Regions from separate parts of the Streptomyces sp. NBC_00988 genome, predicted to be linked through region 1. Evidence: riboswitches for the same ligand, from Rfam matches in the RefSeq annotation. Region 1 holds a riboswitch; each other region holds the start of a gene.
What was found. Region 1 has a riboswitch for cyclic di-AMP ahead of OG496_RS52255 (NlpC/P60 family protein). Riboswitches for the same ligand answer to the same signal wherever they lie in the genome.

Region 1 (3,201 bases):
GTTCCTGGGCGGTGCGCGGGAGGAGGACGCCCGCGGCCTTCCAGGCGGCCTGGGTGAGGCTGGAGCAGTCGTACGCGTCCGGTCCCGCCGCGCCCCACAGGCAGGGCCTGCCGATCTGTGCGCGGGCGAAGGCGAGCGCGGTGCTGGTCTTGCTGAGCGTGGTGGGGTCCTGCAGCGCGGCGGGTGCCGGGCTGATGGTCGGGGCCGCGGGGAGAATGATCTCCGGGGCCATCGTCGGAGCCGTGGGCAGCGTGAACTCGGGAGCGACGGCCGGGGCCGCGGCGAAGGAGACCTCGGCGGCGGGCGGGGTCGGCTGCCACTCCTGCTGCGGCGGGCGCCAGTCCGGCTCCGGCGCGGTGTACGCGGGGGGCTGCTGGGGCACCATCGGAATCTGTCCGGTGGACCAGGCGGGTTGCTCGGTTGCCACAGGGAACTGCCCGGTGGACCAGGTCGGCTGCTCGGTCACCATGGGGACCTGCCCGGTCGACCAAGGCTGTTGTTGCTGGGGCACGAAGGGCATCTGCCCCGTGGACCAGGTCTGTTGCTCGGCCACGACGGGCATCTGCCCGGTCGACCACATCTGCTGTTCGGGGACCATGGGCATCGACCCGGTCGACCAAGTCGTCTCCGGGGCGGACAAGTTCGTCTGCGAGGGCGGCCAGGTAGCACTCGCCGGGGCCGGTTCGGTGCGCGGCGCCGCGATGTACGGGAGCAGCTCCAGGTCCGCGGTGAGCGGATCGAAGGCCGGCGCCGGGGCGGCCGCGACGGCGAATTGCTGTGCCTGCATGGAGGGCGTGGGCGGCACCTCGATGGCGGGCACGGGCGGCAGGTCGAGGACGGTCGCCTGCGGCATCTGAGCCATCTGGGGTGCCTGCGGTGCGGCGGGTGGCAGCGCGGCGATGGGTGCGGCCATCAACTCCGCGACGGGCGCGGCGAGTTGCGGGGCGGCTGGCTCCGGTACACCGGTCCCCGCGGTCAGTTCGGCCACGGCGCGGCCGGGCTGTGCTTCGAGCGCCCAGGCGCCGCCCTCGGACTGGGGGCGTCGTTCGGGGCGCTCGGGCCGGGCTGCCGCCGGACGGGCGGGAGTCCTGCTCGGCGGCAGGGCCGCCGGTACGGTCGGGCCGAGTTGGGCACGGGCCCGGTCGAACCACTGCTTGGTGACGGCGTCGAGGGCGGGGTCGGAAGGACGCGACGCGCTGGGACGGGGCTCGACGCGCTTGCGCGGACCCCCGGACATCTTGCGCGTGGCGTTGTAGTTTCCGGTGGCCGTCTCGGCCCTGTCGTAAAGGGAGTTGATCCGCCGCTGCACTTCGTCACGGCTGGGTCGGTCGTCCACGGTGGGGCCACTGCCTCCGGTGCGCGTACTTCGTTCTGCCGGCATGGCAGACGTGCTCCTTCCGTATCGCGCCTACCGAGTTAGCTGTCGGGTTCGGGCGGCCGATCACGGAAGGATTGCCCTACGACCCTTGCCCGGACGGGCAGTTGGGTCGATTCACCCCAAGTCGGTTGGGTCCCCGGCTCCGGCTGTCGCGAGCGACACACCGGATTCGGCGCAAACCGTGCGGCCCGGCGCTGATCGCCGGAGTAGGTCGTACGGTCTGAGCGTCAACTTAGCCAACGTGTGTGCCTCGTGTGAAGGTTGAAGCGCGATATGTCCGATACGTTTTTGTGACCTTTACCTCTCCCAAACGTGTCCTGGGCTGATGAGCCCGCCGGGCCGGGTGATCCATGTGAGGTCGCTATGAATTTCTGGGACGGTTGAACACACCGGCATCCGGCTCCGTATTGGAACGGGGGATTTCCATGCCGGGACGATCCGGGCCGACCGACACGTGTAGGAGCAACTTCCTTGGCACGCAACACGCGCAGACGCCCCACGGGCGCACGACGCGCGACGATGGCAGCAGTCGCCCTGATGCTGGGCGGCGGAGGACTGGTGGCGGCGAACGTCTACGCGTCGGCGTCCGAGGGCGGTTGGGGCGGTGACTCGTCCCAGCAAGGGTCTCCCGATGCGGCATCGAGCGGCGCGACGATCGACTGCCCGGACATCGGCACCCAGTTGACGACCGTCCCCGACGAGGCGAAGACCGAGGTCGACGCCCAACTCGCGCTTCTGGACCAGCAGATAACCGAGGCCTACCAGAAACTGAAGGACTCGACGGAGTCCATACGCCAGGACGCCTCCTTCGCCGACAACGCGATCATGAATCCGTTGAAGGAGAAGCGGGCCGCGACCATCGGGCGGATCGACGACGCCATCGCGCGGGTCGGGGACCGCCCCGAGGGACTCGATGCGCTCGCCGGCTGCACGCTGATCGCCCCCACGAACGGCGACGAGAACGGCAGCGGGGGTGACCAGAGCGGTAGCGCCGACCCGACCGGCCAGGACCAGCAGCAGGGCGACGGCCAAGGCCAGCAGGGCAACCAGCAGTCCACCAACGGGCCCGTCGCCTCGGACTACGCGGACATCACCTCCGTACAGCCCAACGTGAACACCCCGCAGGAGCAGGCCGACGCCTCCAGCGGCACGTTCGTCACCGCGTGCGGCGTGAACGAGAACGGCCTGTTCAACTCCGACAACGTGATCGTCGCGCCCGGAGTCACCAACGGCGCCCACCACTTCCACGACTACATCGGCAACCAGTCGAACAACGCCTTCGCGAGCGACGACGATCTGGCGAAGGCCGACACGAGTTGCGAGAACCCGGGCGACAAGTCCACTTACTACTGGCCCGTGTTGCGCCTGCAGAACGGCAAGCAGGAGCGGGACGCCGACAAGCCCGGCGGTGGCACCGAGGGCAACTCCGGTCAGATCGTCACCGCGAAGGCGGCCACGCTGACGTTCGTGGGCAACCCGAAGAGCAAGGTCGTCGCGATGCCGCGCCTCCTGCGCATCATCACCGGCGACGCCAAGGCCTTCGTGAACGGCCCGGCCAACGCCAACGCCTCCTGGAGCTGCACCGGTTTCGAGGACCGGCAGCTCAAGGACAGGTACCCGCTGTGCCCCGCGGGCAGTGACGTGGTGCGCACCTTCAAGTTCCAGAGCTGCTGGGACGGCCGCAACATCGACAGCGCCAACCACCGCACCCACGTGGCCTTCGAGGCCGCCGACGGCTCCTGCCCGGCGGGCTTCGAGGCCATTCCGCAGCTGGTGCAGCGGATCGTCTACGACGTGGACGCGCCGAGCCTCCAGGACGGCGG
Region 2 (3,201 bases), 4.4 Mb from region 1:
ACAGCTACGTCGCCGCAGCCGACCGCGACGGCGCCCAGGAGATGGTCCGCCACCTCATCGCCGCCGGCCGCCGCCGCATCGCCATGGTCACCGGCCCGCTCGACGCACCGGGCGGCCCCGACCGCCTGGCGGGTTACCGAGACGTACTGACAGAGGCAGGCCTCCCACACGACCCGACGCTCGTCGTCGAGGGCGACTACCGCCGCACGGGCGGCGAGGAAGCGGCCCGCAGACTCCTCGCCCAGGCCCCCGACATAGACGCGGTGTTCGTAGCCTCGGACCTCATGGCCCTGGGAGTCGTCAACACCCTTCAACAGTCCGGCCGTTCGGTCCCGGATGACATCGCTGTCGGAGGCTTCGACGACTCGGCGGCGGCCACCTCCATCACCCCGGCCCTCACGACCATGCGCCAGCCCTACGACCGCATCAGCGCCGAGATGGTGCGCATGCTGCTGGCCCAGATCGCCGGTGAGGACACGGCGGGCGTGATTCTGCCTACGGAACTGGTGGTACGGGAGTCGGCATAACGGTCGTAATTGTCAAACCAACCGGAACACGGGTACACGCATGTGAAGGCAGCAGCCGTCCGGTTCGTGTCGAGTCGGTGGGGCGTTCCATCCGTATTCTCTGATCATGGCCGCACCCCTCGCATATGCACTGATCGCCACCGACCTGGACGGAACGCTGCTGCGCGGCGACGACACCCTCTCCGACCGGTCCCTCGCCGTACTGCGGCGGGTGGCGGAGGCCGGTGCCCGGCACCTCGTCGTCACCGGCCGGCCCGCCCCGAGGGTGCGGCCCCTCCTCGACGACCTCGGCTCCCGGGGGCTCGCGGTGTGCGGACAGGGCGCGCAGTTGTACGACGCCGGCGCGGACCGTCTGCTCTGGTCGGTCACCCTGGACCGGGAGTTGGCGGAGACCGCGCTCGGCAAGATCGAGGCGGAGGTGGGCCAGGTGTACGCGGCGGTCGACCAGGACGGCGTGGACGGCCTCACCCTGATCGAGCCCGGCTACCTGATGCCGCACCCCACGCTCCCCGCGGTACGGGTGGGCCGACGCGACGACCTCTGGTGCGAACCCATCAGCAAGGTGTTGCTCCGTCACCCCGCCCTGGAGGACGACGAGTTGGCCTCCACGGCCCGCTCGGTGGTCGGTTCCCTGGCCTCGGTCACCATGTCGGGCCCCGGTACCGTCGAACTCCAGCCACTCGGCATCACCAAGGCGACGGGACTGGCCCTCGCCGCCCGCCACTTGGGCCTGACCCCGTCCGACACCATCGCCTTCGGCGACATGCCGAACGACATCCCGATGTTCGACTGGGCAGCCCACGGCGTGGCGATGGCCAACGCCCACCCCGAACTCAAGGCGGTGGCGGACGAGGTGACGAAGTCGAACGAGGACGACGGCATCGCCGTCGTCCTCGAAAGACTGCTGCTCGACGCGGGTTTCTAGTAAGCGCCGTACACGTTGTCGATGGAGCCGTACACGGCCGCCGCGTAGTTGCAGGCGGCGGTGATGTTCGCGACCGGGTCGTACGGATCGAACGAAGTCCCGGCCACGTGATACGCGTTGAACGTCGGGTCGATGACCTGGAGAAGCCCCTTCGACGGCGTACCGGCCGCCGCGTTGGAGTCCCAGTTGTTGATCGCGTACTGGTTACCGGACGACTCACGGATCACGTTCCGGTAGATCCCGTTGTACGTCCCCGGAATCCCCTTCTGCGCCATGATCGCGAGCGACTCACGGATCCACCCGTCAAGGGTGTTGGGGTACCCGGCGGTGGTGGTCGAGGCGGTGGTGGCCGCGGACGCGGTGGTCGCACCGACGACAGGAAGCGCGAGGATCGCGACACCGGTACCGGCGACAACGACACGGCGGACGAGGCGGGCGCGGCGGGACTGGGCGGTTGCAGGCATGACGAGGTTCCTCTCCGTCGCCTGCGAGGTGAGCTGTCGGGTTCGGGCTGGGAGGTGCCCGGCCAAGCCCTTGCGGACGTGACTTAACCCCAAGCCGTTCCGGTCGTGCTGACCGGCCCGGCGACTTACCTGGTTCCCCCGCTCCTGCCGTGCGAGAAGTTCGTGACTGGGATGCCGGGCGGCGGCAGGATTCGGCGTTCCGCTCGACAGGCCGGGAACGTATGCGAGAGCACATGTCCGGAACAAGTGGCGGAATCACACCTAACCCCTATTGACCTTGGTCTGAGGCGTATGAGGCACTTGATCCTTTGCGTGAGCCAAGGGTCAACTGTCAAATGCCGTAAGGGAGAACGCGGGCAGACCAGGACACAGGTCACGCACAGAAACGCGTGACCCAACTCACGGGAGGATTAAGAACGGCAAATCGGGCATTCGCCCTCAACTGGCAGTTCTCGGAATCCTTTTCTCCCATGTGCGGTGGAAGATCACTTCTTCGCCCTCGGTGCAGATGACCTCATTCGAGGTAATAAATTCCGTTTCGTCGCAAGTAATCTCCGACCGTGTCCGCACGGTCGTGTCCCACCCCAGCTCCGGCCGGTGCAGCCGGATCGACCAGTCCGACCGGGTGCGCGCCGACAACGGGTCGGACTCGTCGATCGTGTACGTCTCCAACGCGTCCTCGGTGAACTCCAACCCGTCCGGGTACACGCGCGTGCCGCCGTACCGGGGGTCCACCTCCAGCCGCCACTCGCCCTTCGCGACATCCCGCACGACCAGCCGCTCGGGGCGCGGTTCGTCCAGCGTGGCCGGGTAGTTGACCCCGAGCGGCTCGGCCTCCTCGGGTTCCTCGAAACGAATGCCCTCCGTCAACTCCTGCTCCCGCACCGGGAGTTCGAGCGCACTCCCCTCCGGGTCCAGCGTGAACCCAGCCGCCGACTCCGGCTGCGGCCAGATCCACGGCCAGTACGCCGACGACACCGCGAGCCGGATGCGGTGCCCGGGCGGGAACGCGTGCCCGATGCCGTTCAGCTCGAAGGTGACGTCCTCGGTGGCGCCCGGCGTCCACGGCACCGCCCGGTCCCGCCCGTGCCGCGCCGACAGGTTCAGCACACCCCGGGTGACGAGGGTCGAGGCGCCGTCGGGGGCCACGTCGCACAGCCGGGCGATCACCTGCCCGCGCGGCACCCCGCAGGTCAGCCGCAGCCGTACCCTCGGCCGCCCCAGCACCCACGTCTCGGCCGGCACCTCGAACTCGAAGCACGCCGACCGGGCGTCCTCGTCCCGC
Region 3 (3,201 bases), 2.8 Mb from region 1:
CCCCTGGACGCCGAACCGGCAGGCCTGGACGGTGTCGCCACGATCACCACGCGGGCCTTCTCCGAGGGCACCGACAAGCACTCCGCCGAGGAGTTCGCCGCCGAGCTGGAGCGCTCCGGCGCTACCCTCGACGCGCACGCCGACCACCCCGGGCTGCGCCTGAGCCTGGAGGTCCCGGCCTCGCGGCTGGCCAAGGGGCTCGGTCTGCTGTCGGATGCCCTCAGGGCGCCCGCCTTCGCGGACAGCGAGGTCGAGCGGCTGGTCCGCAACCGCCTCGACGAGATCCCGCACGAGACGGCCAACCCGTCCCGCCGCGCGGCCAAGGAGCTCTCCAAGGAGCTGTTCCCGGCGACCTCGCGCATGTCCCGCCCGCGCCAGGGCACCGAGGAGACCGTCCAGAAGATCGACTCCGGAGCCGTACGCGCCTTCTACGAACGGCACGTTCGCCCCGCGACGGCCACCGCCGTGGTCGTCGGCGACCTCACCGGCATCGACCTGGACGCGCTCCTGGCCGACACCCTGGGTTCGTGGACGGGTTCCGCCGCGCAGCCGCGTCCCGTGCCGCCGGTGACCGCCGACGACACCGGGCGCGTCGTGATCGTGCACCGTCCCGGCGCCGTCCAGACGCAGCTGCTCATCGGCCGCATCGGCGCCGACCGGCACGACCGCGTGTGGCCCGCGCAGGTGCTCGGCACGTACTGCCTCGGCGGCACCCTCACCTCCCGCCTGGACCGCGTCCTGCGCGAGGAGAAGGGCTACACCTACGGTGTGCGGGCGTTCGGCCAGGTGCTGCGTTCGGCACCCGACGGCACGGGCGCCTCGATGCTCGCCATCAGCGGTTCCGTGGACACCCCGAACACCGGTCCCGCGCTGGACGACCTGTGGACGGTGCTCCGCAAGCTCGCCGAGGGCGGACTGACCGACGCCGAGCGGGACATCGCCGTACAGAACCTCGTCGGGGTGGCGCCGCTCAAGTACGAGACCGCGGCGGCCGTCGCGAGCACGCTGGCCGACCAGGTCGAGCAGCACCTGCCCGACGACTACCAGGCGACGCTGTACCAGCAGCTCGCCGCGACCGGCACCGTGGAGGCCACCGCGGCGGTCGTGAACGCCTTCCCGGTGGACCGTCTGGTGACGATCCTCGTCGGCGACGCGGAGCAGATCAAGGAGCCCGTGGAGGCTCTCGGCATCGGCGAAGTGACCGTCGTCGCGGCCGAGTAGACGACCCGTAGCGAGCCGACGAGCGGCACGCGCGCGTGGGGGCCCTGGTGACTGAAGAGTCACCAGGGCCCCCTAATGTCCGAATTGGGGGAGAGGTTGCCCGTCTGCCCTGTGGCATGTGCAACAAAACCCGTGATCCGTTTGGGGATTGAAAGTGGCCCCCCTTAGCGTCGGTCCGGCTGTCCGTCAGGCACCGCGCCGCACTCGCGGCACCGGACAGTCATCGCCGAGTCCCCGTACGGCGCGAGCCAGGGGAGCCGGGGACCCACGTCCCTGGGGTGAATCGGACGCCCGCGCGCACAGCGAGGGGGTCCGTAGGAGACCTTCCTGCTCCGAACCCGTCAGCTAACCCGGTAGGCGAGAAGGAAGGAAAGGACCAGCCACTTCATGGCGTTCACCCGCGCCACCGGGAAGCACCGTCGCCCGAGCCGGACCCACCGCACCACCGTTCGTGTCGCGAGTGTCGCGGCCCTCACCACCACCGGCGTCGTCGGCACCCTCGCGAGCGCCCCCGCGTTCGCCGCGGAGCCCGCTGTGGAACAGACCGGCCTCACCCCCGTCATCGCCATGGGCGACGCCGTAGCCGAGAAGATCGACGCCCAGGCCGCCGCCCAGCAGCAGGCCGCGGCCGAGCAGGCCGCCAAGGAAGTGGCCCGCGCCCAGGCCGCCGCACTGGCCAAGGCGGAGCGCGAGGCCGAGGTGCGCGCCGCCCGCGCCGCCGAGCGCAAGAAGCTCAACACCTTCGTCGCGCCGGTCACCGGCTCGTACGTCTCCACCGGCTACAAGACCGGCGGCTCCCTGTGGTCCTCCGGTGCCCACACCGGCATCGACTTCCACGCCTCGACCGGCACCTCCGTGCACGCGGTCGGCTCCGGCACCGTCGTCGAGGCCGGCTGGGGCGGCTCGTACGGCAATCAAGTGGTGATCAAGATGGCCGACGGCATGTACACCATGTACGGCCACCTGTCGTCCATCGGTGTCTCCGTCGGCCAGACGGTCACTCCCGGCGAGCAGATCGGCCTCTCCGGGGCGACCGGCAACGTCACCGGCCCGCACCTCCACTTCGAGGCCCGCACGACCGCCGAGTACGGCTCCGACGTCGACCCCGTCGCCTACCTCCGCAAGCACGGTGTGAACGTCTGACGACGCACCGCCGCACTTCCCGAAGCCCTGGCCCGCCCGGCCGGGGCTTTCGGCGTTTCCGGAGCCCTCCTGTCCAAAAAATATCCATGGATTCCGGCCCGCCATCGGAAATTCCCGCTCATTGCAATAGAGTCACGGAACACACGTCAATCGTCGACGTTTCACGGGGATTAAGGCGGAGGTCGGACATGCGTATTCCGGCGCACTCGGTATGCACGGCGATCCGGGACGACATCGTCGCCGGTGTCTACGAGCGCGGCAGCCGGCTCACGGAGGAACTCCTCGCGCGCCGGTACGGGGTCTCGCGCGTCCCCGTCCGGGAGGCCCTGCGCACGCTGGAGGCCGAGGGGTTCGTCGTGACCCGGCGGCACGCGGGCGCGTGCGTCGCGGAACCGACCGAGCAGGAGGCCGCCGACCTGCTGGAGATGCGGATGCTGCTGGAGCCGCTCGGCGCCTCGCGGGCCGCCCAGCGGCGCACCGAGGCCCACCTCAAGGTGCTGCGCGGCCTCGTCAGGCTGGGCCAGGAGCGCGCCAGGCGGGGCAACAGCGAGGATCTGCGCTCCCTGGGCAGCTGGTTCCACGAGACGCTGGCGCAGGCCTCCGGAAGCCCCGCGCTGACCTCGATGCTGACCCAGCTGCGGCACAAGATCGCCTGGATGTACGCGGTGGACGCCCCGGCCAACCCCGTGGAGTCCTGGGCCGAGCACGGGGCCATCGTGGACGCCGTGGCCCGCGGCGACAGCGAGCGCGCCCGGGCGATCACCGCCCTGCACACCGAGCGGGCGGGCACCGCGCACCGGCTGCGCTTTCCTGGCGGGGCGAACGGCACGGACCGTG
Region 4 (3,201 bases), 5.6 Mb from region 1:
TGACGGCCGCCTTGGTGACCCGTACGACCCGTACGACCCGTAAGCCGACCCCTACGACCCTTAGGCCGACGCCTGGGTGAGGCGGGCGATCTCCGTGTCCGTCAGCTCCAGTTCGGCCACGCCGAGCAGTGCGGGGAGTTGCTCGACCGTGCGGGCGGAGGCGATCGGGGCCGCGACCGTGGGCTGGGCGGCGAGCCAGGCGAGGGCCACCGTGGCGACCGGGGCGTCGTGGGCCTGGGCGACCTCGTCGAGGGCGGTGAGGACGCTCTGGCCGCGCTCCGATTCGAGGTACTGGACCGCGCGCCCGGCCCGCGGGCTGTCGACGGTCGTACCGGGCCGGTACTTGCCGGTGAGGAAGCCGGCCGCCAGCGAGAAGTACGGGAGGGCCGACAGTCCGCCGCGTTCGGCGACGTCCCGCAGCCCGCCCTCGTAGGTGTCGCGGGAGACGAGGTTGTAGTGGGGCTGGATCGCGACATAGCGCGCCAGGCCCTCGCGGTCGGAGAAGTCCAGGGACGCCTGGAGGCGCTCGGGCGAGATGTTGGAGGCGGCGATCTGCCGCACCTTGCCCGCCTTCACCAGTTCGTCGAGCGCGCCGACGATCTCCTCGACCGGCACCTCCTCCTTGTCGAAGTGCGGGTAGTACAGGTCGATGTAGTCGGTGCCCAGGCGGCGCAGCGAGGCGTCGGCGGCGGCCTTGATGTTGGCGGCGGACAGGCCGGGGTAGTCGGGGTGCTGGCTGACCTTGGTGGCGATGACGACGTCGGCACGGTTGCCGCGGACCTTGAGCCACTTGCCGATGACGGTCTCGGACTCGCCGCCCTTGTTGCCCTCGATCCACGCCGTGTAGGAGTCGGCGGTGTCCACGAAGTTGCCGCCCGCGGCGGTGTAGGCGTCGAGCACGGCGAAGGAGGCCGCCTCGTCGGCGGTCCAGCCGAACACGTTGCCGCCGAGGTTCAGCGGGAAGATCTCAAGGTCGGACCGGCCCAGCTTGCGAAGAGAAGTCATGCTTCACCTCAACCGCCGGACCGGAACCGGATATTCCAGACCTTGAGGCCCTTCGATCCCTTAGGGGTTGAGGCCCTTGCTGCGCAGCCAGGGCGCCGGGTCGCTCGCGGTGGCGGCGCCGTTGATGTGCACCTCCAGGTGGAGGTGCGGCCCGGTCACGTTGCCGGTCGCGCCCACGCGGCCGATGACCTCACCGGTGGAGACCTTCTGGCCGACACTGACGTTGATCGAGGACTGGTGGCAGAACCACAGCTCGGTGCCGTCGTCGAGGGTGAGGATCGTGCGGTACCCGTACGACCCGGCCCAGCCCGCCTCGGTGACCGTGCCGCTGTGGATGGCCTTGATCAGCGTGCCGGTGGGCGCGGCGAAGTCGAGGCCCGTGTGGTACCCGGAGGACCACATCGAGCCGGCCTGGCCGAAGGTGCCGGTGATCGTGTACGAGCCGACCGGCAGCGTGTACTGCTTGGCCAGCGCGGCGAGCTTCGCGGCCTCGGCCTTCTTCTTGGCGGCGGCCTCCGCGGCCTTCTTCGCGTCGGCGGCCTTCTTCGCGGCGTCCTTCTCGGCCTTGGCGGCGGCGTCGTCGACCTGCTTGGCGACGGCGGCCTCGACGGCGGCCTTCGACTTGCCGTCGACCTGCACCTGCTGCGACTCGGCCTGCGCCATGATCCGGTTGCGCAGCAGCTCACCCGCGTCCGAGGCGCCCTTGGCGGTCTCGGTGGTGGTCACGCCGACGCTGCTGAGCGCGGTAGCGGAACCCTTGGGGGTACTACTGGACGAGTCGTCCAGCAGGTGGCCCACGGAGGGCAGGTCGGGCATCGAGATGGAGACCGGCGGCTTGCCGGTGTTGGCGCTGGCCATGCCACCCGCGCTGACGGCGGCTATGACACCGACGCCCAGGACGGTGGAGCTGCGGGCGAATCCTCCGCCACCACGCTGCTTTGCGACACGGTGCTTGCCGCGGTTGGGAGCAACGGACTCCGCGCTGGGATTCCACTCCTCCCAGGGGCCCTCGTCGGGGCGGTAACCGCCGAAGACGACAGGGGCTTCTGGGGCAGCCTGGTTTGACGCCACGTGGGCGTGCTCCTTTCCTTCCTTCTCGCCTACCGGGTTAGCTGACGGGTTCGGAGCAGGAAGGTCTCCTACGCGCGTAAACCGGCCGTGTTCCCACGGCGGTCGACGAGCGATTCACCCCAAGTGGTGGTTCCCCGGTTCCCTTGCGGGATTCGGCGCGTGCGCACGGAGCCATCTCTTGTGACGGCTGGGACGACCGCGCTGCGTTATCGAACGTTAATAGACACGGGCGCCCGTTTCCAAGCTGTTCGGCTTGATCATTAACCTTTCCTTGCTGGACGAACGGCCCACCACCGGCGAAAAACGGGCGAGTTGGCCAAGTCTCAGAATTCCCACAGCTATTGACGGCATGTCAGTTGTTATGCGGAGGGCTCCCACCCGGTCACCCGCCGTGATGACGGTCATGGATGCCGTACGGCGATCATCGCCATGTCGTCCGTCATCCAGCCCCCGGAGTACCGGCGCACCTCCTTGGCGAGGATGCCGAGCAGCGCCTCGGGGGTGCGGAAGGTCCGGCCGGCCAGCCGTGCCCCGGGGTCGTAGAAGACGCCGTGGGAGTCGCGCGCCTCGGACAGCCCGTCGGTGTGCACGAGGAGGGTGGCCCCGCCCGGGAACGCGAACTCCTCGGCGCGGTCGGGCCAGACCCCCAACTCGCCCATTCCCAGGGGCAGTGCGGGCTCCTGGACCTGCAACGTGCGTACGGTGCCGTCCTCGTGCAGGAGCAGCGGCGGCGGGTGTCCCCGGTCGACGATCCGTACGACGCCGTCGCCGTGCGGGAGTTCGGCGAGGACGGCCGTGGTGAACCCCTCGAACGCGTCGAGCCCGTCGCGCCGGGTGCCCTCGCGCGCCAGCGCCCGCTCCAGCCGCTGGGCGACCGCCTCCAGGGTGGCCTCCTGCTCGGCGGCCTCCCGGAACGCCCCGATGACCACGGCGACGGCGGCGACCGCGCCCATGCCCTTGCCGCGCACGTCGCCGACGACCAGCCGTACGCCGTGCGGGGTGTCCTGCACCGCGTACAGGTCGCCGCCGATGAACGCGCCCTCCTGCGCCGCCTCGTACCGCGCCGCGATCTCGAACCCGCCGATCCGCTCGGCCGGTTCGGGCAGGACGGCCCGCTGCGCCGCC

Region 2: linked by a shared signal. The riboswitch ahead of OG496_RS33260 (transglycosylase SLT domain-containing protein) and the one ahead of OG496_RS52255 (NlpC/P60 family protein) in region 1 are both predicted to bind cyclic di-AMP.
Region 3: linked by a shared signal. The riboswitch ahead of OG496_RS40395 (M23 family metallopeptidase) and the one ahead of OG496_RS52255 (NlpC/P60 family protein) in region 1 are both predicted to bind cyclic di-AMP.
Region 4: linked by a shared signal. The riboswitch ahead of OG496_RS27415 (M23 family metallopeptidase) and the one ahead of OG496_RS52255 (NlpC/P60 family protein) in region 1 are both predicted to bind cyclic di-AMP.

Annotation. Positions count from the first base shown of each region.
Region 1 is NZ_CP108730.1:11,597,328-11,600,528, forward strand. It holds gene OG496_RS52255 (NlpC/P60 family protein) at 1-1,381, opposite strand, end outside; cyclic di-AMP (ydaO/yuaA leader) riboswitch at 1,390-1,563, opposite strand; gene OG496_RS52260 (DUF1996 domain-containing protein) at 1,898-3,201, shown strand, end outside.
Region 2 is NZ_CP108730.1:7,228,315-7,231,515, forward strand. It holds gene OG496_RS33250 (LacI family DNA-binding transcriptional regulator) at 1-527, shown strand, start outside; gene OG496_RS33255 (HAD family hydrolase) at 634-1,452, shown strand; gene OG496_RS33260 (transglycosylase SLT domain-containing protein) at 1,449-1,916, opposite strand; cyclic di-AMP (ydaO/yuaA leader) riboswitch at 1,922-2,123, opposite strand; gene OG496_RS33265 (CocE/NonD family hydrolase) at 2,355-3,201, opposite strand, start outside.
Region 3 is NZ_CP108730.1:8,805,425-8,808,625, forward strand. It holds gene OG496_RS40390 (M16 family metallopeptidase) at 1-1,221, shown strand, start outside; cyclic di-AMP (ydaO/yuaA leader) riboswitch at 1,436-1,595, shown strand; gene OG496_RS40395 (M23 family metallopeptidase) at 1,609-2,364, shown strand; gene OG496_RS40400 (GntR family transcriptional regulator) at 2,553-3,201, shown strand, end outside.
Region 4 is NZ_CP108730.1:6,006,712-6,009,912, forward strand. It holds gene OG496_RS27405 (PrsW family glutamic-type intramembrane protease) at 1-3, shown strand, start outside; gene OG496_RS27410 (aldo/keto reductase) at 61-1,005, opposite strand; gene OG496_RS27415 (M23 family metallopeptidase) at 1,066-2,076, opposite strand; cyclic di-AMP (ydaO/yuaA leader) riboswitch at 2,088-2,244, opposite strand; gene OG496_RS27420 (PP2C family protein-serine/threonine phosphatase) at 2,478-3,201, opposite strand, start outside.